DNA from 4 places in the Streptomyces sp. NPDC035033 genome. Region 3 is predicted to be linked to each of the others. Evidence: riboswitches for the same ligand, from Rfam matches in the RefSeq annotation. Region 3 holds a riboswitch; each other region holds the start of a gene.

Evidence for each region. A riboswitch is a leader RNA that binds a small molecule or an ion and turns the genes downstream of it on or off. The one in region 3 is predicted to bind cyclic di-AMP.
Region 1: another riboswitch for cyclic di-AMP. It lies ahead of AB0E83_RS11660 (M23 family metallopeptidase); the one in region 3 lies ahead of AB0E83_RS16105 (transglycosylase family protein).
Region 2: another riboswitch for cyclic di-AMP. It lies ahead of AB0E83_RS04145 (LysM peptidoglycan-binding domain-containing M23 family metallopeptidase); the one in region 3 lies ahead of AB0E83_RS16105 (transglycosylase family protein).
Region 4: another riboswitch for cyclic di-AMP. It lies ahead of AB0E83_RS16950 (LysM peptidoglycan-binding domain-containing protein); the one in region 3 lies ahead of AB0E83_RS16105 (transglycosylase family protein).

Annotation. Positions count from the first base shown of each region.
Region 1 is NZ_JBEZUZ010000021.1:19,810-25,292, forward strand. Features, by position in the region: gene AB0E83_RS11650 (HPr family phosphocarrier protein) at 1-138, shown strand, start outside; gene AB0E83_RS11655 (GntR family transcriptional regulator) at 317-1,000, opposite strand; gene AB0E83_RS11660 (M23 family metallopeptidase) at 1,217-1,987, opposite strand; cyclic di-AMP (ydaO/yuaA leader) riboswitch at 1,996-2,156, opposite strand; gene AB0E83_RS11665 (pitrilysin family protein) at 2,354-3,718, opposite strand; gene AB0E83_RS11670 (pitrilysin family protein) at 3,745-5,094, opposite strand; gene AB0E83_RS11675 (DNA topoisomerase IV subunit A) at 5,277-5,483, shown strand, end outside.
Region 2 is NZ_JBEZUZ010000005.1:33,451-38,933, forward strand. Features, by position in the region: gene AB0E83_RS04125 (aspartate aminotransferase family protein) at 1-814, shown strand, start outside; gene AB0E83_RS04130 (helix-turn-helix domain-containing protein) at 891-1,520, shown strand; gene AB0E83_RS04135 (DUF6126 family protein) at 1,540-1,695, shown strand; gene AB0E83_RS04140 (tyrosine-protein phosphatase) at 1,715-2,536, opposite strand; cyclic di-AMP (ydaO/yuaA leader) riboswitch at 2,926-3,088, shown strand; gene AB0E83_RS04145 (LysM peptidoglycan-binding domain-containing M23 family metallopeptidase) at 3,093-4,058, shown strand; gene AB0E83_RS04150 (SGNH/GDSL hydrolase family protein) at 4,230-5,033, shown strand; gene AB0E83_RS04155 (STM4011 family radical SAM protein) at 5,020-5,483, opposite strand, start outside.
Region 3 is NZ_JBEZUZ010000033.1:56,536-62,018, forward strand. Features, by position in the region: gene AB0E83_RS16095 (septum formation initiator family protein) at 1-277, opposite strand, end outside; gene eno (phosphopyruvate hydratase) at 382-1,668, opposite strand; gene AB0E83_RS16105 (transglycosylase family protein) at 1,958-2,698, opposite strand; cyclic di-AMP (ydaO/yuaA leader) riboswitch at 2,703-2,878, opposite strand; gene AB0E83_RS16110 (transglycosylase family protein) at 3,143-4,165, opposite strand; gene AB0E83_RS16115 (cytochrome P450) at 4,389-5,483, opposite strand, start outside.
Region 4 is NZ_JBEZUZ010000036.1:37,206-42,688, reverse strand. Features, by position in the region: gene AB0E83_RS16955 (phosphoribosyltransferase family protein) at 1-1,195, shown strand, start outside; gene AB0E83_RS16950 (LysM peptidoglycan-binding domain-containing protein) at 1,189-2,094, opposite strand; cyclic di-AMP (ydaO/yuaA leader) riboswitch at 2,099-2,284, opposite strand; gene AB0E83_RS16945 (hypothetical protein) at 2,630-3,220, shown strand; gene AB0E83_RS16940 (helix-turn-helix domain-containing protein) at 3,397-3,729, opposite strand; gene AB0E83_RS16935 (STAS domain-containing protein) at 3,844-4,245, shown strand; gene AB0E83_RS16930 (flavoprotein) at 4,670-5,221, opposite strand.

The sequences.
Region 1 (5,483 bases), on a different contig from region 3:
CTCGCGGTGCTCGGTCTGGGCGCGCAGGGCGGCGAGGAGATCGTGCTCGCCTCGGACGCCGAGGGCTCCGAGGCCGCGCTGGACCGCCTCGCCAAGCTGGTCGCCGAGGGTCTCGAGGAGCTCCCCGAGACGGTCTGACCCAGCGGGTCGTCCCCGGCTCTCCCGGACGGCCGTGTTCCCGGAAATTCCCGGCGGACACGGCCGTCCGGCATTTCCGGGACCCCGGCCATCCACCGCTTCCGGACCTTGAATTCCCCTTTTCCGGGCAGCACGGAAAAGGCTCTGGAATAGCCGCTCTTTTTATACGGCGCCCGTGTTAATTCCGGACGCTCGCCGTGTTGACGGCATGTTGCGAAACCCTCACACGCCCCCGCTCCAGCCGTTTCAGCCGGTGCAGCGGGAGGGCGTGCTCCACGTGGAGCGCGGTCAGCGCGCGGGCCCGCTCGGCGTCCCCGCGCGCGAGGGCGTCCACGATCGCCCCGTGCTCGGCCCACGCCTCGACGGGCCGCTCCGGCCGGTCGACCACGTACATCCAGGCGATCTTGTGCCGCAGCTGGGTGAGCAGGGCGGTCAGGGCCGGGCTGCCGGACGCCTGCGCGAGCGTCTCGTGGAACCAGCCGCCGAGCGCCCGCAGGTCCTCGCCCTGCCCCTGCCTGGCCCGCTCCTGCCCCAGCCTGACCAGGCCGCGCAGCACCTTGAGGTGCGCCTCGGTCCGCCGCTGGGCGGCCCGCGCGGCCCCGAGCGGCTCCAGCAGCGACCGTACGTCGAGGAGGTCGGCGGCCTCCTGGTCGGTGGGCTCGGCGACCTGGGCGCCGGCATGCCGCCGGCTGACGACGAAGCCCTCCGACTCCAGGGTGCGCAGGGCCTCGCGGACGGGGACGCGGGAGACGCCGTAGCGGCGCGCCAGCTGCTCCTCGGTCAGCCGGCTGCCGGGCGCGAAGACCCCCGAGACGATGTCGTCCCGAATCGCCGTGCATACCGACTGCGCGGGAACCCGCATCTTCCGACCTCCGCTTCCGATCCGCGCGCACCGAATTCGAGCGACGCCTTTTCAGTGACTCTAGCGACGCCTGTCAAGCGACTCCATTGCAGCACACCGGAAATTCCGAAGCCCCCACGGAATTCGGCCGGTACAGGGCAGCGAAAAGGCCCCGGCTCGCCAGGAGCCGGGGCCTTTCGGCGCGAAGGGGACGCGCAGCGGGTCAGAGGCGGCGGGTCAGAGGCTGACGCCTCGGGCGCGGAGGTACGCGACGGGGTTGATGTCGGAGCCGTACTCGGCGGTGGTCCGGGCCTCGAAGTGGAGGTGCGGGCCGGTCGAGTTGCCGGTCGAGCCGGAGACGCCTATCTGCTGGCCGGGCTCGACGGTCTGGCCGACGTAGACGCCGATGGACGACAGGTGGCCGTACTGGGTGTAGGTGCCGTCGTTCATCCGGATCACGATGTTGTTGCCGTACGCGCCGCCCCAGCCGGCCTCGACGACGGTGCCGGAGCCGACGGAGACGACCGAGCTGCCGTAGGCGGCGTGGAAGTCGACGCCGGAGTGGCTGCCGGAGGACCAGAGCGAGCCGCCGGTCTGGTAGCCGGTGGAGACGTACGAGCCGGCGACCGGGAGGTTGAAGGAGGCGAGCCGGCGGCGCTCGGCCTCGCGGGCGGCGCGCTCCTTCTCCTCGCGGATCTCCTGGGCGCGGGCCTCGGCCTTGCGCTTCGCCTCGGCGCGCGCCTTGGCCCGGGCCTCGGCCTCGGCGACCTCCTGCTCCTGGGCGGCGACCTGGGCGCTGATCTGGTCGGCGATGGACTCGTCGGCGATCACCTGGGTGAGGCCGGTGTCCTCGGCGGAACGGTCGTCCGTGTCGGCGGCGAGCGCCGGGGAGGCGAGGGTGCCGACGACGCCGGTGGTGGCGAGGGCGGCCACGCCGGCGATGCCGGCGCCGCGGCGAGCCAGACGGCTCGCACCACGATGCTTCCCGGTGGCACGGGTGAACGCCAAGGCTGTTCCTTTCCTTCCTTCTCGCCTACCGGGTTAGCTGACGGGTTCGGAGCAGGAAGGTCTCCTACGGGCCCCTCCGCGTGGCGAAGGCGTCCGATTCACCCCAGGGACTGGGTGGGTCCCCGGCTCCCCGGGCTCGCGCCTGACGGGGACTCGGCGATGACTGTCCGGTGCCGCGGGTGCGGCGCGTGCGTCGGCCGGACAGCCGGGACGACGCTAGGCCGGACGGATGTCAATCGCCAAACAGACGCGCCGATTTGTAAGACATGCCACAAGGCATATGATCACCGTTGACTCGATAACGGACAAAGCGGAGGTCTCCGGCGTTTCTTCACGCTGGAGACCTCCGCCCGGGCTGACTCCGGGTCAGCTCACCACGGTCACCTCGCCGATGCCGAGGGCCCGCACGGGCTCCTCGATCTGCGACGCGTCGCCCACCAGGACGGTGACGAGCCGGTCCACCGGGAAGGCGCTGACGACGGCGGCCGTGGCCTCGACCGTGCCGGTCTCGGCGAGCCGCGCGTACAGCCGCGCCTGGTAGTCGTCCGGGAGGTGCTGCTCGACCTGGTCGGCGAGGGTCCCGGCGACCGAGGCGGCCGTCTCGTACTTGAGCGGGGCCACGCCCACCAGGTTCTGCACGGCGACGTCCCGCTCGGCGTCGGTCAGACCGCCCTCGGCGAGGGTGCGGAGCACCTTCCACAGGTCGTCCAGGGCCGGACCGGTGTTGGGGGTGTCGACCGAGCCGCTGATGGCGAGCAGCGAGGCGCCGTGCCCCTCGCCGTCCGAGCGCAGCACCTGGCCGAAGGCGCGCACGCCGTACGTGTACCCCTTCTCCTCGCGCAGGACGGCGTCCAGACGGGACGTCAGGGTGCCGCCGAGGCAGTAGGTGCCGAGGACCTGCGCGGCCCAGACCGCGTCGTGCCGGTCCGGGCCGACCCGGCCGATGAGCAGCTGGGTCTGGACGGCGCCGGGGCGGTCGACGATGACGACCCGGCCGGTGTCGTCGCCGGTGATCGGCTCCATCGGGCGCGGAGCGGCGGGCTTGCCGGTCCAGCCGCCGAGCGTCTCGGCGAGGACCTCGTCCAGGTCGACGCCGGTGAGGTCGCCGACGACGACCGCGGTGGTGGCGGCGGGCCGCACGTGGGCGTCGTAGAAGGCGCGGACGGCGTCGGCGTCGATGGCCTCCACGGTCTCCTTGGTGCCCTGGCGCGGCCGGGAGATGCGGGCGGTGGCCGGGAAGAGCTCCTTGTAGAGCTGCTTGGCGGCGCGGCGGCTCGGGTTGGCGGCCTCGTGCGGGATCTCGTCCAGCCGGTTGGCCACCAGGCGCTTGACCTCGTCGGCGTCGAAGGCCGGGGAGATCAGGGCCTCGGCGACGAGGCCGAGCGCCTTGGGGAGCCGGGAGACCGGGACCTCCAGGGAGACCCGGACGCCGGGGTGGTCGGCGTGCGCGTCGAGGGTGGCGCCGCAGCGCTCCAGCTCGGCCGCGAACTCCTCGGCGCCGCGTTCGGTGGTCCCCTCGGAGAGGGCGCGCGCCATGATGGTGGCGACGCCGTCCAGGCCCTCGGGCTCGGCGTCCAGCGGGGCGTCGACGAAGATCTCGACGGCGACGACCTGCTGGCCGGGACGGTGGCAGCGCAGCACGGTCAGCCCGTTGTCGAGCGCGCCGCGCTCGGGGGCCGGGAAGGCCCACGGCCTGGCCGCGCCGGCCTGCGGCCGCGGGTGGAACTCCATGCTGGTCAGAGACACGGCGGCGTCGGTCACTGGTCCGCTCCCTCTTCGTCGTCGCCCTCGGCGCTGTCTTCGGTCTCCACCGGCTCGTACACCAGCACCGCGCGGTTGTCGGGGCGCAGCCGGGCGGCGGCCACCTCGCGGACCTCGTCGGCGGTGATCGCGAGGACGCGGTCGACGGCGGTCAGGGCGAGCTGCGGGTCGCCGAACAGGACGGCGAAGCGGCACAGTTCGTCGGCGCGGCCGGCCACCGTGCCCAGCCGGTCGAGCCATTCGCGCTCCAGCTGGGCCTGGGCGCGCTCCATCTCCTCCGCGGTCGGGCCCTCGGCGGCGAAGCGGGCCAGCTCCTCGTCGACGGCCGCCTCGATGGCGGGGACCTCGACGCCGCCGGAGGTCTTGACGTCCAGCCAGCCGAGCGAGGGGGCGCCGGCGAGCCGGAGCAGGCCGAAGCCGGCGGCGACGGCGGTGCGGTCGCGGCGGACCAGCCGGTTGTGCAGGCGGGAGGACTCGCCGCCGCCGAGCACGGTGAGGGCGAGGTCGGCGGCGTCGCACGCGCGCGTGCCGTCCTCCGGCAGCCGGTAGGCGGCCATCAGGGCGCGGGCCGGGACGTCCTCGACGACGACCTCGCGCAGCTGCCCGCCGATGACGTCCGGCAGCGAGCCGTCGCGGGGCGCGGGCTTGCCGTCGTGGCCGGGGATGGAGCCGAAGTACTTCTCGATCCAGGCGAGGGTCTGCTCCGGGTCGATGTCGCCGACGACGGAGAGGACCGCGTTGTTGGGCGCGTAGTAGGTCCGGAAGAACTGACGCGCGTCCTCCAGGGTGGCCGCGTCCAGGTCCGCCATCGAGCCGATGGGGGTGTGGTGGTACGGGTGGCCCTCGGGGTACGCGAGCGCGGTGAGCCGCTCGAAGGCGGTGCCGTACGGCACGTTGTCGTACCGCTGGCGGCGCTCGTTCTTCACGACGTCGCGCTGGTTCTCCATCGACTCGTCGTCGAGGGCGGTGAGCAGCGAGCCCATCCGGTCGGCCTCCAGCCAGAGGGCGAGCTCCAGCTGGTGGGCGGGCATGGTCTCGAAGTAGTTGGTGCGCTCGAAGCTGGTCGTGCCGTTGAGCGAGCCGCCCGCGCCCTGCACGAGTTCGAAGTGGCCGTTGCCGTGCACCTGCTTCGAGCCCTGGAACATCAGGTGCTCGAAGAGGTGGGCGAGGCCCGTGCGGCCCTCGACCTCGTGGCGCGAGCCGACGTCGTACCAGAGGCAGACCGCGGCGACCGGGGTCAGGTGGTCCTCGGAGAGGACCACCCGCAGGCCGTTCGCCAGCCGGTGCTCGGTCGCTGTCAGGCCGCCGGAGCCGGCCTCGGCCGTGGCCGTGTGACCCATGGGCATGTACGTCCCTTCGATCGCGATCGTGAAAAGTCCTGCCACTGTATGCAAGCGCGCCGACACCTGGCGAAGTTCCCGGAGTCCTCCGATGTCCCTCGTCCGGGTCGCGGTCCGCGTTGTCGGTGGCACGGTCCACAATGGTCCGCGTCAGATCAAGCTTTGTCGGAGAAGGAGCCGCAGCCGCGATGGCCCGCCGCAGCACGAAGACACCGCCGCCGGACGACGCGTACGAGGAGAGGATCCTCGACATCGACGTCGTCGACGAGATGCAGGGCTCCTTCCTCGAGTACGCCTATTCGGTGATCTACTCGCGCGCGCTGCCCGACGCCCGCGACGGCATGAAGCCGGTCCAGCGGCGCATCGTCTACCAGATGAACGAGATGGGCCTGCGC
Region 2 (5,483 bases), on a different contig from region 3:
CGAGCTCCGCCGGGGCGACGTGGCCGCCTTCGTGGTCGAGCCGATCCAGGGCAAGGGCGTCCACGAGGCCCCGCCCGGCTTCCTGGCCGCCGCCCAGGAGCTGCTGCGCCGGCACGGGGCGCTGCTGATCGCCGACGAGGTGCAGACCGGCCTCGGCCGGACCGGCGACTTCTACGCGTACCAGCACGAGGACGGGGTCGAGCCGGACCTGGTGTGCGTGGCGAAGGCGCTCTCCGGCGGCTACGTGCCGGTGGGCGCCACCCTCGGCAGGGACTGGATCTTCAAGAAGGTCTACTCCTCGATGGACCGGGTCCTGGTCCACTCGGCCAGCTTCGGCTCCAACGCCCAGGCGATGGCGGCCGGGCTCGCGGTCCTGGCGGTGATGGAGTCCGAGGACACCGTCGCGCACGTGCGGCGGGTCGGCGGGCTGCTGAAGGGGCGCCTGGAGGAGCTGGTGCCCCGGTACGAGCTGCTGCACGAGATCCGCGGCCGGGGGCTGATGATCGGCATCGAGTTCGGCCGGCCGGCCTCGCTGGGGCTGCGCGGCCGGTGGGCGATGCTCCAGACGGCCCGGAAGGGACTCTTCGCGCAGATGGTGGTGGTGCCGCTGCTCCAGCGGCACCGGATCCTCACCCAGGTCTCCGGGGACCACCTGGAGGTGATCAAGCTGATCCCGCCGCTGGTGATCGACGAGGCGGACGTGGACCGCTTCGTCACCGCCTTCACCGCGGTCATGGACGACGCCCACGGCGGCGGCGGGCTGCTCTGGGACTTCGGGAAGACGCTGGTCAGGCAGGCGGTCGCGCAGCGCTGAGCCGGGCCGTCCCGCCGGTTTTTGCCTCTGGGGCAAGAAACTTGCCCCAGAGGCACGATCCTGGCGGAATGGACGCATGGACCACGTCCCCCGGGGCTCCGCCCCGGAAACCGCCGCTCCCGGTCCCGTGCCCGACGTCGCCCCGCAGCTGCGGGCGCTGCGTCGGCGCCGGGGGCTCACCCTGGAGGCCGCCGCCCAGCGGGCCGGGCTCTCCCCGGCGCACCTCTCGCGCCTGGAGACCGGGAACCGGCAGCCCTCGCTGCCGATGCTGCTTGCCCTCGCCCGTATCTACGGTACGACGGTCGCCGAGCTGCTCGGGGAGACCCCGCCCGAACGCGACCCGGTGATCCGGGCCGGCCGCTCCGAGCCGGTCGAGGCCGACGGCTGGGTCTACCGGCAGGTCGGCGGGGCGGGGCGGGCCCTGCAGTGCCTGCGCGTCCACGTGCCCTCCGCCACCCGGGCCGACATCGTGCGGGTCCACCCCGGCGAGGAGTGGATCCACGTCCTGGAGGGGCGGGTGCGGCTCGCGCTCGGCGAGACGGTGCACCTCCTCGACCCCGGGGACAGCGCGCACTTCGACTCGCTCACCCCGCACCGGATCGGCGCCGCGGGGCCGGCCGGCGCCGAGCTCCTCTTCGTCCACACCCTGATGCAGAGCCCCGTCGCCGAGCTGTGCCTCGGCGACGGGACCCCGCACCGGCGCTGACACCCCGAAAGGTGCTGCCATGTCCGACAAATCCGTATCGGTCACCGGTGAAGAGCGCGGCGAGGGCCGGTTCCCCAAGGGGCTGGTGCTCCGGCTCTTCGCCTATCTGATCGCCGGCCACCTCTTCGCCGGCTTCCTCTACCTGCTCTTCATGCTCGGGGGGCAGAACCAGTGACCCGCCGGGCGGAGACCGCTCACGCCTCCGTGAGCAGCCGCTCCCGCAGCCGCTCCCGGGTCTCGGGCGCCAGCTTCAGCCCCCGGGCGAGATAGGCGTCCACGGAGCCCCAGGTCGCGTCGATCGTCTCGAAGGCGGCCCGCAGGTACTCCACCCGCGCGTCGAAGAGCGGGCTCAGCAGCTCCATCACCTCGGGCGCCATCGCGTCCCGGGCGGTGGAGCTGCGGCGCACCTTGTACCGGCGGTGGGGCGCGTTCGACTTCACGTAGTCGGCCTCGATCGCCGCGCGCTCCACGCCCAGCGCGAGCAGGGTGACGGCGATCGAGAGCCCGGCGCGGTCCTTGCCGGCCGCGCAGTGCATCAGGGCCGGGACGGAGTCCTCGGCGAGGGAGTGCAGGACCCGGCTGTGCTCGGCGGTCCGCTCCACGACCATCCGGCGGTACGAGGAGGTCATCCGCTCCGCGGCCCGGCCGTCGCCCAGCAGCTCCCGCAGCGTGGCGAGGTCGCCCTCGCGGACCAACCGCCAGAACTCCTTGCCGTCGGCCGGGTCGCTCAGCGGTATGTTCACGTTCCGCACGCCCGGCAGCTCGACGTCCGGGCCCTCTATCCGGGCGTCGGCGGCGTTGCGGAAGTCGAAGACGGTGTGCAGGCCGAGGCCGGAGAGGAAGGCCGCGTCGGACTCGGTGGCGTCGGCGAGGTGGCCGCTGCGGAAGAGGGCGCCGGGCCGGACGAACCGCCCGTCCGTCGTCGGCAGCCCGCCCACGTCCCGGAAGTTGCGGACCTCCGCGAGCTCGGGCTCACCGGGTTCGAGGGGCTGGACCTGCGGCAACTGCTGCGTCACGGATGCTCCTGGGGTAGGCGTTCGCGGGACCGGGACGAGATCGGTTCCCCCCCGCAATCATCCCGTCGCGCGGGGCGCGGCGCACCCCCCTGACCAGTAATGGGCGATCTGTCCGTATTGATGGGTCTTGGGGTAACGCGCCCTGGTTGAAGGGGAGATGGAATTCCGCGCGTGAGCAGGGTCATAGAAGTGACGGATCGTGGCCGGCCGCCCGGTCCAACCACCGCCCCGGAAAAGGGAATCGAGGGATCGTCATCGACGGAGGGTGACCGGAATTCCGGGTCCGAAGATCGCCCCGGAATGTCCGGTGAATTCCGCGGCTTGTTCGCGCCGGCCCGGCTCGTCTAGCGTCGCCGTCAATCCGGTCGGACCGCCGAATCCTGCCACCGTCCGGAATTCGACCCCATCCCATGCGCGGCAGGAGCGGGGGACCCAAGGAAGTACGCCGGTCCCGCGACGCAGGACGGCTAGGGGTGAAGTCGCGCGAGAAACGCGGCCGGACATCTCCAGTCCGAACCCGACAGCTCACCTCGCAGGCGCCGGAGAGGAATTCGCCATGCCCGCGAAGGGTAAGCACCGCCGCCAGAAGTCCACCCTGATCACCCGGGGCCTCGCCGCCGCCGGCACCGGCGGCGCCGTCGTCGCCCTGCCGTTCATCGGCGCGACCGGCGCCCACGCCGCCGAGCAGGCCGCCCCGGCCGCCGCCCCCGCCGTGGTGCGCGTCGCCGCGCAGGCCCCGGCCCAGGCCGCCCCGGCCGAGCGGACCGCCGCCCCGAAGACGTACTCCGTCGTCGCCGGCGACTACCTCTCCAAGATCGCCGCCGACCACGACGTCGCCGGCGGCTGGCAGAAGCTCTACGCCGACAACCGCCAGGTCGTCGGCGAGGACCCCTCGCTGATCCTCCCCGGCATGAAGCTCACCCTCGGCGCCGAGAACCCCGCCGAGGCCGCCGCGCCGAAGCCCGCCGCCGCCCAGGCCGCGCCGAAGGCCGCCCCGAAGGCCGAGCGCGAGGCCGCCCCGAAGGCCGCCCCGAAGAAGCAGTCCTCCGGCGAGCAGACCCGCGCCTCGCGCTCCGCCGAGCGCGCCGCCGCCCCGGCCGCCGCGCAGCCCGCCTCCACCGGCTGGGTCGCCCCGGTCTCCGGCGGCGTCTCCACCCCCTACCGCGCCTCCGGCTCCATGTGGTCCTCCGGCTACCACACCGGCGCCGACTTCATCGCCTCCTCCGGCACCACCGTCCGCGCCGTCGGCGCCGGCACGGTCGTCTCCGCCGGCTGGAGCGGCGCGTACGGCAACGAGGTCGTCATCCAGCACGCCGACGGCAACTACTCGCAGTACGCCCACCTCTCCTCCCTCTCCGTCTCCGCCGGCCAGTCGGTCAGCGGCGGCCAGCAGATCGGCCTCTCCGGCTCCACCGGCAACTCCACCGGCCCGCACCTGCACTTCGAGATCCGCACCGCGCCGAGCTACGGCGCGGACATCGACCCGCTGGCCTACCTGCGCCAGCACGGCGTCTCGATCTGAGCCGTCCGGCGCGACGCGCCCCGCGGAGGCCCGGCACCCCTGGTGCCGGGCCTCCGCCCCGTTCCGCGCTATTCCGGCTTGGCAAATTCTTTATCGGTGGCATATATCACCCACCGTCAACCCCTCCTTACGGTCGCGTAGGTCACATCCGAAACGGAAGGATGTGCCTTCGTGGCAGACGATTCGAGAGCAACAGACAAGAACGCGTTCGGGTCATTCGGGTCGTACGCGGCGATCGGTGACAGCTTCACCGAAGGCGTCGGAGACCCCGGACCCGACGGCACCTACGTCGGCTGGGCGGACCGCTTCGCGGTGCTCCTCGCCGACCAGCTGCCGGAACCCGAGGACTTCCGCTACGCCAACCTGGCGGTCCGCGGCCGCCTCCTCGACCAGATCGTGACCGAGCAGGTGCCCCGGGCGAAGGAACTCGCCCCCGACCTGGTCACCTTCTGCGCCGGCGGCAACGACATCATCCGCCCCGGCACCGACCCCGACGACGTCGCCGAGCGCTTCGAGCGGGCCGTGAAGGACCTCACCTCCTCCGTCGGCACCGTCATGGTGACCACCGGCTTCGACACCCGCGACGTGCCCGTCCTCAAGCACCTGCGCGGCAAGATCGCCACGTACACCGCGCACGTCCGCGCCATCGCCGACCGCTACGACTGCCCGGTCCTCGACCTGTGGTCGCTGAAGTCGGTCCAGGACCGCCGCGCCTGGGACGACGACCGGCTGCACCTCTCGCCCGAGGGCCACACCCGGGTCGCGCTGCGCGCCGCCCAGGTCCTCGGCCTGCCGGTCCCCGCCGACCCCGACCAGGCCTGGCCGCCGCTGCCCGCCCGCGGCCCCCTGGAGGTCCGCCGCGACGACATCCACTGGGCGCGCGAGTACCTGGTGCCGTGGATCGGGCGCCGGCTGCGCGGCGAGAGCTCCGGCGACCACGTCGAGGCCAAGCGCCCCGACCTCATGCCCCTGTAGCCCAGGGGCGGCCGGCGGGGATCCGCTCCAGGACCCCGCCGGCGAAGACGTCGTACAGCGGCAGCGTCTCCAGGTGGACGTAGCCGATGTGGCAGTCGCAGACGGCGAGCGGGCAGGCGCGCGGCCGCAGCGCGGCACGGTACGAGCCGTCGTACAGGTTCCCCAGCTCGGCCCGGACGAAGTGGCAGCGCCGCACCGTCCCCCCGCCGTCCACCGACACCACCGACGCGCCGGTCCGGCACGGCAGCCCCGCCGAGCGGTGCGGGTGCCGGCTGTACGGGAAGAGCGGGTCGACCGCCGTCCAGGCCGCCGCCTCCGCGTCGGAGTACACGTGCCCCTCCGCCGCGTTCACCCACAGGTAGACGTGGTCCGGCAGCGCGTCCCGCAGCCGCACCGCCTCCCCGTGGTGCTCGGGCAGCCCCACGATCCCCACGCTGAACCGGACGCCCC
Region 3 (5,483 bases):
TCTCGTCCCGCAGCTCCTCGACCCGCCGGGCGGCCTCGGCGGCCTTGCGCTCCTGGTCGGCGATCTCGCCCTGCTGGGAGACGTAGCTCCTTATCGGATAGGCGAGGGCGACGACGAGGGAGCAGACGACCAGGGCGAGGAAGGCGGCGCGGCCGGTGAGCCGGGAGCGCCGGGCCTGGCGGCGGGTCTGGGAGCGGTAGACACGGGCCGCGGTCTGCTCGCCGAGCAGCCTGATCCGGGTCGCGGTCGAGAACCGGTCCCCGTTCTTCACGGCCATGCCGTCCCGCCTCCCCTGTCGCCGGTGTCCCTCAAACGTGCGTCCCCGCACACGGTACGGGACCGGGTGCGGGGACGTACGGAAGCCGCCCTGCGGGACGGGTCTCAGCCCTTGAAGCGCGGGAAGGCGCTGCGGCCGGCGTAGACGGCGGCGTCGTCGAGGATCTCCTCGATGCGCAGCAGCTGGTTGTACTTGGCGACGCGCTCGGAGCGGGCCGGGGCGCCGGTCTTGATCTGGCCGCAGTTGGTGGCGACGGCGAGGTCGGCGATGGTGACGTCCTCGGTCTCGCCGGAGCGGTGGGACATCATGCACTTGAAGCCGTTGCGCTGGGCGAGCTCGACGGCGTCGAGGGTCTCGGTCAGCGAGCCGATCTGGTTGACCTTGACCAGGAGGGCGTTGGCGGACTTCTCCTCGATGCCGCGGGCGAGGCGCTCGGGGTTGGTGACGAAGAGGTCGTCGCCGACGAGCTGGACCTTGTCGCCGAGCTTCTCGGTGATGGCCTTCCAGCCGGCCCAGTCGTCCTCGAACAGCGGGTCCTCGATGGAGACGAGCGGGTACGCGGAGACGAGCTCCTCGTAGTACTCGGTCATCTCGGCGGCGGAGCGCTCCTTGCCCTCGAAGAGGTACGTGCCGTCCTTGTAGAACTCGGAGGCGGCGACGTCCAGGGCGAGGGCGACGTCCTTGCCGGGCACGTAGCCGGCCTGCTTGATGGCCTCCAGGATGAGGTCGAGCGCCTCGCGGTTGGAGCCGAGGTTCGGGGCGAAGCCGCCCTCGTCGCCGAGGCCGGTGGAGAGGCCCTTGGTCTTCAGGACGGACTTGAGGGTGTGGTAGACCTCGGTGCCCCAGCGCAGCGCCTCGGAGAAGGACTCCGCGCCGATCGGGGCGATCATGAACTCCTGGATGTCGACGTTGGAGTCGGCGTGCGACCCGCCGTTGAGGATGTTCATCATCGGAACGGGCAGCAGGTGCGCGTTCGGGCCGCCCAGGTAGCGGAAGAGCGGGAGGTCGCTGGCCTCGGAAGCGGCGTGCGCGACGGCGAGGGAGACGCCGAGGATGGCGTTGGCGCCGAGCGACGACTTGTCCGGGGTGGCGTCCAGGTCGAACATGGCCTGGTCGATCAGGCGCTGCTCGGTGGCGTCGTAGCCGACGAGCTCCGGGCCGATCTGCTCGATGACGGCGAGGACGGCCTTCTCGACACCCTTGCCGAGGTAGCGGTTCTGGTCGCCGTCGCGGAGCTCCAGGGCCTCGAAGGCACCGGTGGAGGCACCGGACGGGACGGCAGCACGGCCGGTGCTGCCGTCGTCGAGGCCGACCTCGACCTCGACCGTGGGGTTGCCTCGGGAGTCCAGGATTTCCCGGGCTACGACGACGTCGATGGACGGCACGAGCATCTCCTTCTGGGATGTGGCGCTAGGTGTGACGCATGGGTCGCAAGGTCTCGTACGCCTTGCGACAAGAGCCTAACCGGCTCCGGGGCTCCGGCCAGTCGACCACCCGTCCCCTGGGACGAAAAAGGGCCCAAGAGCACGCATCAGGTGACAAAAGCCCCGGGTTCTACTGGACGGTAACGGCAGAACCCCGGTCCGGAGCCACGGGGGAAGGGGGCTCGGGACCGGGGTGGTCACCGCGGGAGGGCTGTCGGGCACCGGTGAGCCGCCGGACTCACCGGGGCCGCGGGGGTCACTTCAGGTGGAGCTGCTGACCCGGGTAGATGAGGTCGGCGTCCTCGACGACGTCCTCGTTCAGCTCGAAGAGCTTCGCCCAGCCGCCCTCGACGCCCTGCGCCTGGGCGATCTTGCTGAGGGTGTCGCCGGCGACGACCTTGTACTCGCCGTCGCCCTTGGCGACCTTCTTGCCGGTCGGGGTGGTGACGGTCTTCTTGGCGGCGGCCTTCGGGGCGGCCTGGGCGGCGCGCTGCGGGGCCTGGCGCTGCTCGCTGCGGGTGGCGGGCTGCTCGGCGGAGCGCTCCGGGGCGCTCTGCCGCTGGGTGCTCTGCTGCTGGGTGCTCTGCTGCTGCGGAGCGGCCTCGGCGGAGCCGCCGTCGTAGGAGGCGCCGGAGAGGCCCACGCCGCAGCTCGGCCACGCGCCCTTGCCCTGGCCCGCGAGGACCTTCTCGGCGATGGCGATCTGCTGCGACTTGCTGGCCTGGTCGGCGGTGGCGGCGTAGGCGGTGCCGCCGTACGCGGCCCAGGTGGAGGCCGAGAACTGGAGGCCGCCGTAGTAGCCGTTGCCGGTGTTGATGGACCAGTTGCCGCCGGACTCGCACTGGGCGACGCGGTCCCACTCGGAGGCGGTGGCGGCCGAGGCGGTGCCGGCGGCCATCAGCGGAGCGGCGACGGCGGCACCGGTGACGCCGACGAGGGCGACGACGCGGGTGGCCTTGGAGGGACGACGACGCTTGCCCGTGCCGGAGAACAGCATGGAGTTTCCTCTTCACCGACGCCTGTGAGGTGAGCTGTCGGGTTCGGGCTGGAAGAGTCGCCCGGCCACGCGTCCTTGCGCGCGGCTTCACCCCTAGCCGGTCGTTCGGCCGTCCTTCCGGACGGCCGGGACCGGCACGAACCTTGGGTCCCCCACTCCTGCCTGCGGCGCTTTCGCGACGACAGTTCCCGGCGACCGACGGCAGGACTCGGCGTTTCGGTCGACGGGGCCCGCGGTGGCGAGCGGTGACGACCGTAGACACACACCTGCTCGAAGTTCAAAGAGGCTCACGACGGACAAATCGCCCTTACTTGCCTTCCGTCGGCCCTCGTTTGCGCAGGTGAGAGCTGACGGAAGCAAAGTTTGCGGACGTGACACGCCAGTTGGGACGAAGAGACCCATGTCTCACTTTCCCAAAATCGGACATTCAACCCTGAAACGGGCTCACTTCTCCGTCGGAGGGGTCGTCAGTTCGAGGCTCTGACCAGGGAGGATGAGATCCGGGTCGGCCCCGACCGTACGGCGGTTGGCGTCGTAGAGGGCGTCCCAGCCGCCGGGAAGATCGTTCTCCTGTGCGATCTCCGACAGACTGTCACCCGGCCGCACGGTGTAGGCGTCACTTGTGTCCGCGTTGACGGTGGTCGAGGTGACCTTGTCCGCACCTGCGGCATGACGCCCGGATTCCTGGGTGTTGTCCGTTACGCCGGTTTCCTCCGGGGCCGCCTCGCCCCGGTGCTTGCCCGTCCCCGGCGCGGCCGACGCCGCGTCAGACCCGTCCGTACCGGGGGTCGCGGGGGTGGTGGGCGCCACGGGGCTCACGGAGGCGTCCGGCGGCGTGACGGGAGCGGTGGGGGTGCCCGTGGCGGCGTCCGGCGTGCCGGTGGGGGCCTCCGGGGCGTCCGGGGCGGTGGCCGCCGGCGGCGGCGTGGCCGTCCCCGCGGGGGCGGTGGTCGCCGGCGCGGACGGGGTGGCGGGCGCGGCCGGCGCGGTACCGGTCCCCGCCGTCGCCCGCTCCGTCTCCCCGGCCCGCTCCGTGGGCGTCGCGGCCGCCCCGGCCCGCTCCACCGTCTCCTCCGCGGCCGCGTCCGCGCCCGCGGTGCGGCCGGACTCCGGCGCCACTCCGCCCTCGTCCTCCCGCGGGACGGCGGGGCCCGGCCGGACGTCCGGCGCCACGCCGTCGTTCTCCAGGCCCGCGATGGGGGCGCAGGTCGCCCAGTCGGTGCTGCCGGCGACGAGCGCCTTGTCGGCGATCGCGATCTGCTGGGCGCGGCTGGCGAGGTCGGGGCTCGGGGCGTACGAGAGTCCGCCGTGCCGCTCCCACGCCTCCTGCGTCATCTGGAGGCCGCCGAAGGCGCCGTTGCCGAGGTTGGCGCTCCACTGGCCGCCGGACTCGCAGGCGGCGACCCGGTCCCAGGTGGGCGCGTCGGCGGCGGAGGCGGAGCCGGTGGCGAGCAGCGGCAGCGCCATGGCGGATCCGGTCACTCCCGCGGTGACGACGAGCGCGGGTGCCTGGCGGGGTCGACGGTGTCGTCCGTTTCCGGAAAGCATCTCGGGGCCTTTCGCGTGACGGCGGGGACGGCGGGGACGGCCGAGGCGGGGCCGAACGTTGGCGCGAACGTAGCCGCATTCGAACGTCCGTCACAAGTCGATGGCACCGCGATCACGCGAAGATCACATTTCTGACACGACGTCACCTGTGCCGCGGGGGTGCGGATGGGGTGAACTCCACCGGAAGCGTGCGCAATCCCCGCATGATGAGCCCTCCGCGCCACCGCAGTTCGCCCGGATCGACGCCAAGTCGCAGGTCCGGCAGGCGGGTCAGGAGGGTGGCGAGGGCGGTCTGCCCCTCCAGGCGGGCGAGCGGCGCGCCCAGGCAGTAGTGGATGCCGTGCCCGTAGCCGAGGTGCTGGTTGTCCTTCCGGGCGAGGTCGAGGGTGTCCGGCGCGCCGAAGCGGTCCGGGTCGCGGTCGGCCGCCGCGAGCACCACGAGGACCGGGTCGCCGGCCGGGACGGCCTGTCCGCCGATGGTGAGGCCGGTGGTCGCGTACCGCCAGGTCGCCAGCTCGACCGGCCCGTCGTACCGCAGCAGCTCCTCCACCCCGGTCTCCAGGAGCCCGGTCTCCCCGGCGGCCAGCGAGGCCTGGAGCCGGGCCCGCTGCTCCGGGTGCCGGAGCAGGGCGTACGTCCCGTTGCCGATCAGGTTGATGGTCGTCTCGAAGCCGGCGAAGAGCAGCACGAAGCACATGGCGACGGCCTCGGCCTCGGTGAGGTGGTCGCCGTGGTCGGAGGCGCGGATGAGCCCCGAGATGAGGTCGTCCGCGCCTTCCTCCCGCAGGGTCTCGCGCTTCCGGTGGATGAGCTCCGCCAGGTACCCGCGGATCTTCTTCACCGACCGCGCCACCCCGCCGCGCGGCCCGCCGCCGTGCCGGATCATCATCCCGGCCCAGTCCCGGAAGTCGTCCTGGTCCTCGGCGGGCACCCCGAGCATGTCGCAGATGGCGTAGATGGGCAGCGGGAAGGCGAACTCGTGGATGAGGTCGGCGCTCCCCCGCTCCGCGAAGGAGTCGATGAGCCGGTCCGTCAGCTCCTGCACGCGCGGCGCGAAGGCGGCGACCCGGCGCGGGGTGAACGCCTTCGACACGAGCCGCCGCAGCCGGGTGTGGTCCGGCGGGTCGATGTTGAGGAGGTGGGTCATGAGCCCGGCGCTGCGCTCGCCCGGGATGCCGGTCTTGCCCGGTTCGGCGTGGTGCACCGGGTTCTTGGAGAGCCGCTGGTCGGCGAGGGC
Region 4 (5,483 bases), on a different contig from region 3:
GGTGGCGGCCGAGGTCGCCGAGGCCCTGGACGCGCCCCTGGACGTCTGTCTCGTCCGGAAGCTGGGGGTGCCGTACCGGCCCGAGGTGGCCATGGGAGCGATCGGCGAGGGCGGGGTCCGGGTCGTCAACGAGCAGATCGTGCGGGACGCGGGCGTGACCGCGCGGGACCTGGCGGAGGTGGAGGAGCGCGAGCGGGCGGTCCTGGCCGAGCGGTCCCGCGCCTACCGGGGCAGCCGCCGGCCGGTGGCGCTGGAGGGGCGGACGGTGGTCGTCGTCGACGACGGGATCGCCACCGGCGCGACCGCGCTGGCCGCGTGCCGGGCGGTACGGGCCGGCGGGGCCGGCCGGATCGTCCTCGCCGTCCCGGTCGCCCCGCACGACTGGACGGCCCGGCTCGGGGGCGAGGCCGACGAGACGGTCGCCGTCCACACCCCGGTGGGGTTCGCCGCGGTCGGCCAGTTCTACCGGCGGTTCGACCAGACGCCGGACGCCGAGGTGGTGGCCCTGCTCGCGCGGAGCCGCGCGGAGCACGGTCCGGCCGTCCAGAACACCGCCGTACGGATCCCGGCCGGGGGACCGGTGCTGCCGGGCGACCTGGCGGTGCCCGACGGGGCGGCCGGGCTCGTCCTCTTCGCCCACGGCAGCGGCAGCGGCCGGCACAGCCCCCGGAACCGGGAGGTGGCCGCCGCCCTGAACCGGGCGGGGCTCGGGACGCTCCTCTTCGACCTGCTCACCGAGGCCGAGGCGGCCGACCGCTCCCGCGTCTTCGACACCCCGCTCCTCGCCGAACGGCTGGGCCGCGCCGCCGCCTGGGCGGCCGGCGAGGCCGTGACCGGAGGGCTGCCGCGGGGCTACTTCGGCGCGAGCACCGGGGCGGCCGCGGCGCTGTGGGCGGCGGCCGAACCGGGCGACGACGTGGCCGCCGTGGTGTCGCGGGGCGGCCGTCCCGACCTGGCGGAGGAGCGGCTCGCCGGGGTCAGGGCCCCGACCCTGCTGATCGTCGGCGGGAGCGACGACCTCGTCCTCGACCTCAACCGGCGGGCCGGGGAGATGCTGCGCTGCGAGAGCCGGCTGGAGGTCGTGCCCGGCGCCGGCCACCTCTTCGAGGAGCCGGGGGCCCTGGAGGAGGTGGCGGAGCTGGCCACCGCCTGGTTCGGCCGCCACTTCGGGGCGGCGGCCGGGGCGGGTCAGTAGGCGCCGTTGACGTTGTCGATGGAGCCGTACCGGTCGGCCGCGTAGTTGCAGGCGGCGGTGATGTTCGCGACGGGGTCGTACGGGTCGAGCGAGGTGCCCGGCACGTGGTAGGCGGCGAACGTCGGGTCGATGACCTGGAGGAGGCCCTTGGAGGGGATGCCCTTCGCGGCGTTGGAGTCCCAGAGGTTGATGGCGCGGGGGTTGCCGGAGGACTCGCGCATGACGTTGCGGAGGATGCCGTCGTACGAGCCGGGGATGCCGTAGCGGGCCATGACGTCCAGCGACTCGCGGATCCAGCCGTCGAGGTTGTCGGCGTACCGGGTGGCGGCGGCGGGAGCGGCCTGGACGGCGGGGGCGGCGGCGCGGCTCGCGGACCGGCTCGCCCGTTCGGCGGAACCGGTGGAGGCGGGCTTCGCCGAGGTCTTCGTCACGGTCTTCGGCGCGGCCTTCCCGGCCGACTTCTGGGCCGGCTTCCGGGTCGTCTTCTCCGGCGCGGGGGCGGCCTTCGCGGAATCCCGACGAATCGTCAGTTCGAGGCCCGGGTGAATGAGTGACGGATTGTCACCGACGGCCGTCCTGTTCGCCTGGTAAAGCGCCTTCCAGCCGCCCTGAATTCCCTTCCGGTGGGCGATGAGGGAAAGCGAGTCGCCCTTCACCACGGTGTACGCGCGGGCGGCGGGGGCCTTCGGCGCGGTGGCCGGGGCGGCGTTCTGCGCGGCGGTCACGGCGGCGGGGGCGGCGGCCGAGGGCGCGGCGGCGGACTGCGCGACGGGCGCGGCGCCGGCCGTGGCGGGCGCGACCAGGGGGAGGGCCAGGGCGACCCCGCCGGTGCCCGCGAAGGCGAGACCACGGGAGACGGGACGGCGTCGGGGGCGGCGGTGCTTGCCGTGAGCGGCCATGACGGTTTCCTCTCCGGCGCCTGCGAGGTGAGCTGTCGGGTTCGGACGGGAGGTGTCCGGCCGCGCGCACGCGGCTTCACCCCGAGCCGTTCCGGAGAGCCGGACCGGCGGTGTGGTGGGTCCCCCGCTCCTGCCGTCGGGTGCAATGGGAGGTCTTCCGAGCGGTGGCAGGATTCGGCGATCCGCTCGAATGGGGGTGACCGTAGGCGAGAAATGCGGCGGGGAACAAGACGTGAAAGCGCGGGAAAAGGAACGGCAAAGATCGCTCGCCCGGAATTCAAGATCGACCGTTCCGGCGGCCCCTCCCGAATCCCTTGCGCCGTCCGGCTCGTGACGGAACGGGGCCCGCCGGGGAGGCGGGAAAAGTGAGTCGCGTCACGGAAAAAGAAATGTCCGAATAGGCCGTCTCATTCCCTTCGGGGGCAGTGTGGCGTAATGCCCCTGCTCGGGCGTGTCGGCGACGACCGGGGGAGTGGTGAACGACACGCGCGGAGCATATGTCGCAAAACAGACATTCATCCTTAATGATGCGGGAATGTCGTCCTCCATCCCGTTGCTCGACCCGGACGCCCTCGACCGCGAGGCGGCCCGGCTCTGCGAGAGCGCCGCCTGGGAGCGGATGCTCCTCCCCGCCCGCCCGACGCCCGACCCGGAGCCCTGGCGGCGCCTGCTCTCCGTCCCCGTGGACCGGCTCGTCGCCGACGCGCTCGACGCCCTGCCGCCGGCCCCGCCGGCCGAGCGCCCGCTGCCCGGCCGGATCGGGGCCGTCCTCCCCGACCGGCTGCACGTCTGGCGCCGGATCGGCCGCCCCGACGTGCGGCCCTCCGTCCACCTGGCCCACGCGCGCCGGGTGCTGACGGAATGGGGCTGGCAGAACACCCCGTACAAGCTGCGGGACGTGCGGGGCGCGCGCTGCGTCTGCGGCGCCCTGCTCGCCGCCCACCGGCTCGGCCACGGCAGCGCCGCGACCATGAACGAGGCCGGCGCCTGGATCATGACCGAGCTGCGGTCCCGGGGGTGGCACGGCCTCATCGGCCCCTGGAACCGCGCCCCCGGCCGCACCGCCGAGGACGCGCTCGCGCTCCTCGACGCCACGATCCGACGGGCGGCCCTGGCCGGCCGCTGAGCGACGCCCGACGCCCGGCGGCCCGGCACCGCCGAAGGGTTCACCCCTCAAGCGCCTCGCGGGCGGGGCTCGCATCGAGGGCGCCGGGGCCCGGGCCCGCTGCCCGCCGTGCCGGTCGGCGCCGGGCTCCTCGTCCACCCCGCCGTCATCGAGCCCGGCCCTTTCGAAGCCGCCCTCTAGTGGGAGACCGGCTGCTGGCCGGCGCGCTCCGCCTCGTTCTGCACGAGCAGGGAGAGGAGCGAGGCCAAGGGGAGCCCCGCTTCCGCGGGGTGGCGCAGCGCCTTGCCCGGCTCTATGCGGTAGGTGTTCGTCCGCCCCTCTCGCGTGTGGGAGAGGTAGCCGTCCCGTTCGAGGTCGACGATGATCCGCGACACGGCGCGCTCGGTGAGCCGGCACCGTGCGGCGATGTCACGGATGCGGGCGTTCGGGTTGTCCGCGATCGCAGCCAGTACACGGGCGTGGTTCGTGATGAACGTCCATCCGGTGTGGGATTCAGGGACTCCAAGCATGGTCCTGGATTTTACGCGACCGGGCTTGCCAGAAGGGAAATGCATGACATAACTTTCCTGCATCAGACGTCCTACACCCCTCCGACGGAGGGATCAGTCGGAGGGAGTTCCCGTATGCCCTGGGACGATGTCGCCGCCGGACGCCTGTCCGCATGCGACGGTGAGCCATGGACGGGGCAGGGGGCCGAGGGCGCGTCGCCGCAGGGCGTGGTGCTCCAGTACGAGTACCGCGAGGCGCAGGTCGTCGAGGCCCGGGGGGAGTACGACATCCACTCCATCGGGCCTCTGGCCGACGCGCTGAAGGCCGCGACCGCAACGCATCCGAAGGTGATCCTGGACGTCTCGGGGGTGGCCTTCGCGGACTCGTCCTTCTTGAACCTCATGATCCTCACCCACCAGTCGGGAAAGCTGCGCGTGGCAGCGCCGTCGGCCCAGATCAGGCGACTGTGCGCGATCACCGGCGCCGACCAGGTCCTGCAGATCCGGGACACGATCGCCGACGCCGTCGCCACGTAGCACCGCGGCCGGGCTCCGGTGGGTCCGGCGACGAGGCCCTTTCCGAGAGGCGTGGCACGGCCTGAGCGCTGCTGCTGGTCGTGGGCCGGGCCGACTTCCTGCGAGGAGGTCCCATGGCCGGATGCGGATGCGGATGCGGATGCGGATGCGGCGGCGACCGCTGCTGTGTGCCGGCGTCCCGCTCTGCTTTCCGATGCCGGCTCCTCACCGACGCGGCCGCCTTCGCGTACCGGCGATCGCCGGAGGACGAATCGCCCTCGTGACCGGCGCATCGCGGCCACACCTGGCGAGGAGCGGCTTCGACGGCGCTTGTCGGTTCTGGCGTGCGCCGGTGGCCCGTCCTGTTCTCGACCGAGCGGACCGGAAGAGCGCCTCCGCCGTTCTGCGGCGGCCCGGGAGGCGCTCCTCGCGGCGGTCGCGCCCGCTATCCCCGCGAGTCTCGGTGGACTTCCGCGACCGCCTCCAGGGCGGCGCGCCACGGGTACGCGGTCGGGTCGCCCTCTCCTGGCGGGTTCGGTACGAACCCGCCCTCGCCGTACACCACGCGCACGCCGGCACCGCGCAGGGTCTCGATCGACCGCTCGAACTGCGGGTGCGCGACGTACGCCTGGTTGACGCACGGCACCATCGCCATGGGGAGGCCCTTGCCGATGCCCTCGGCGACGACGCCGACCAGCCAGTTGCCCGTCAGCCCGAGCGCCCAGGAGTTCACCGTGTTGAAGGTCGCGGGTGCGACGAGGACGGCGTCCGGCTTCGGCCACACGTCCGGCTGACCGGGAAAGCGGTGGTCCCACCGCACGGGCCGGCCTGTCAGGGCGGCGAGGCCGTCCAGGGACTCGTGGAGCCAGCGGGCCGCCGTCGGGGTGAGACCCAGGCAGACGTCCCACCCATCGGCCTGTGCCTCCTCGATGACCCGGGCGACGTCGAAGACCGGGGGTGCCGCGCTGCAGAACAGGTACAAGGTCCGCGTACTCATGGATCCATCCGATCACATGGAATCGCCCCCGATCCAAGGGAGTCGGGGCGAAGCCCTCTCGTGCGGCACTGGGCGCGAGGAGCGTTCCGGACGGCGGGTCAGGAACGGAGTGCCGGTACGCCTGCCCCGGACGGCGACCACACCGGAAAACGCGCCGAGGAGCAGCGCGGGCCGGCGAGACGGACGCGACGCGGACCCGCTGGGCGAATCCCGTACTCGTACGGCCGGCTGATCGGTCGGTGGACGGGTGTGAGGTGCGACC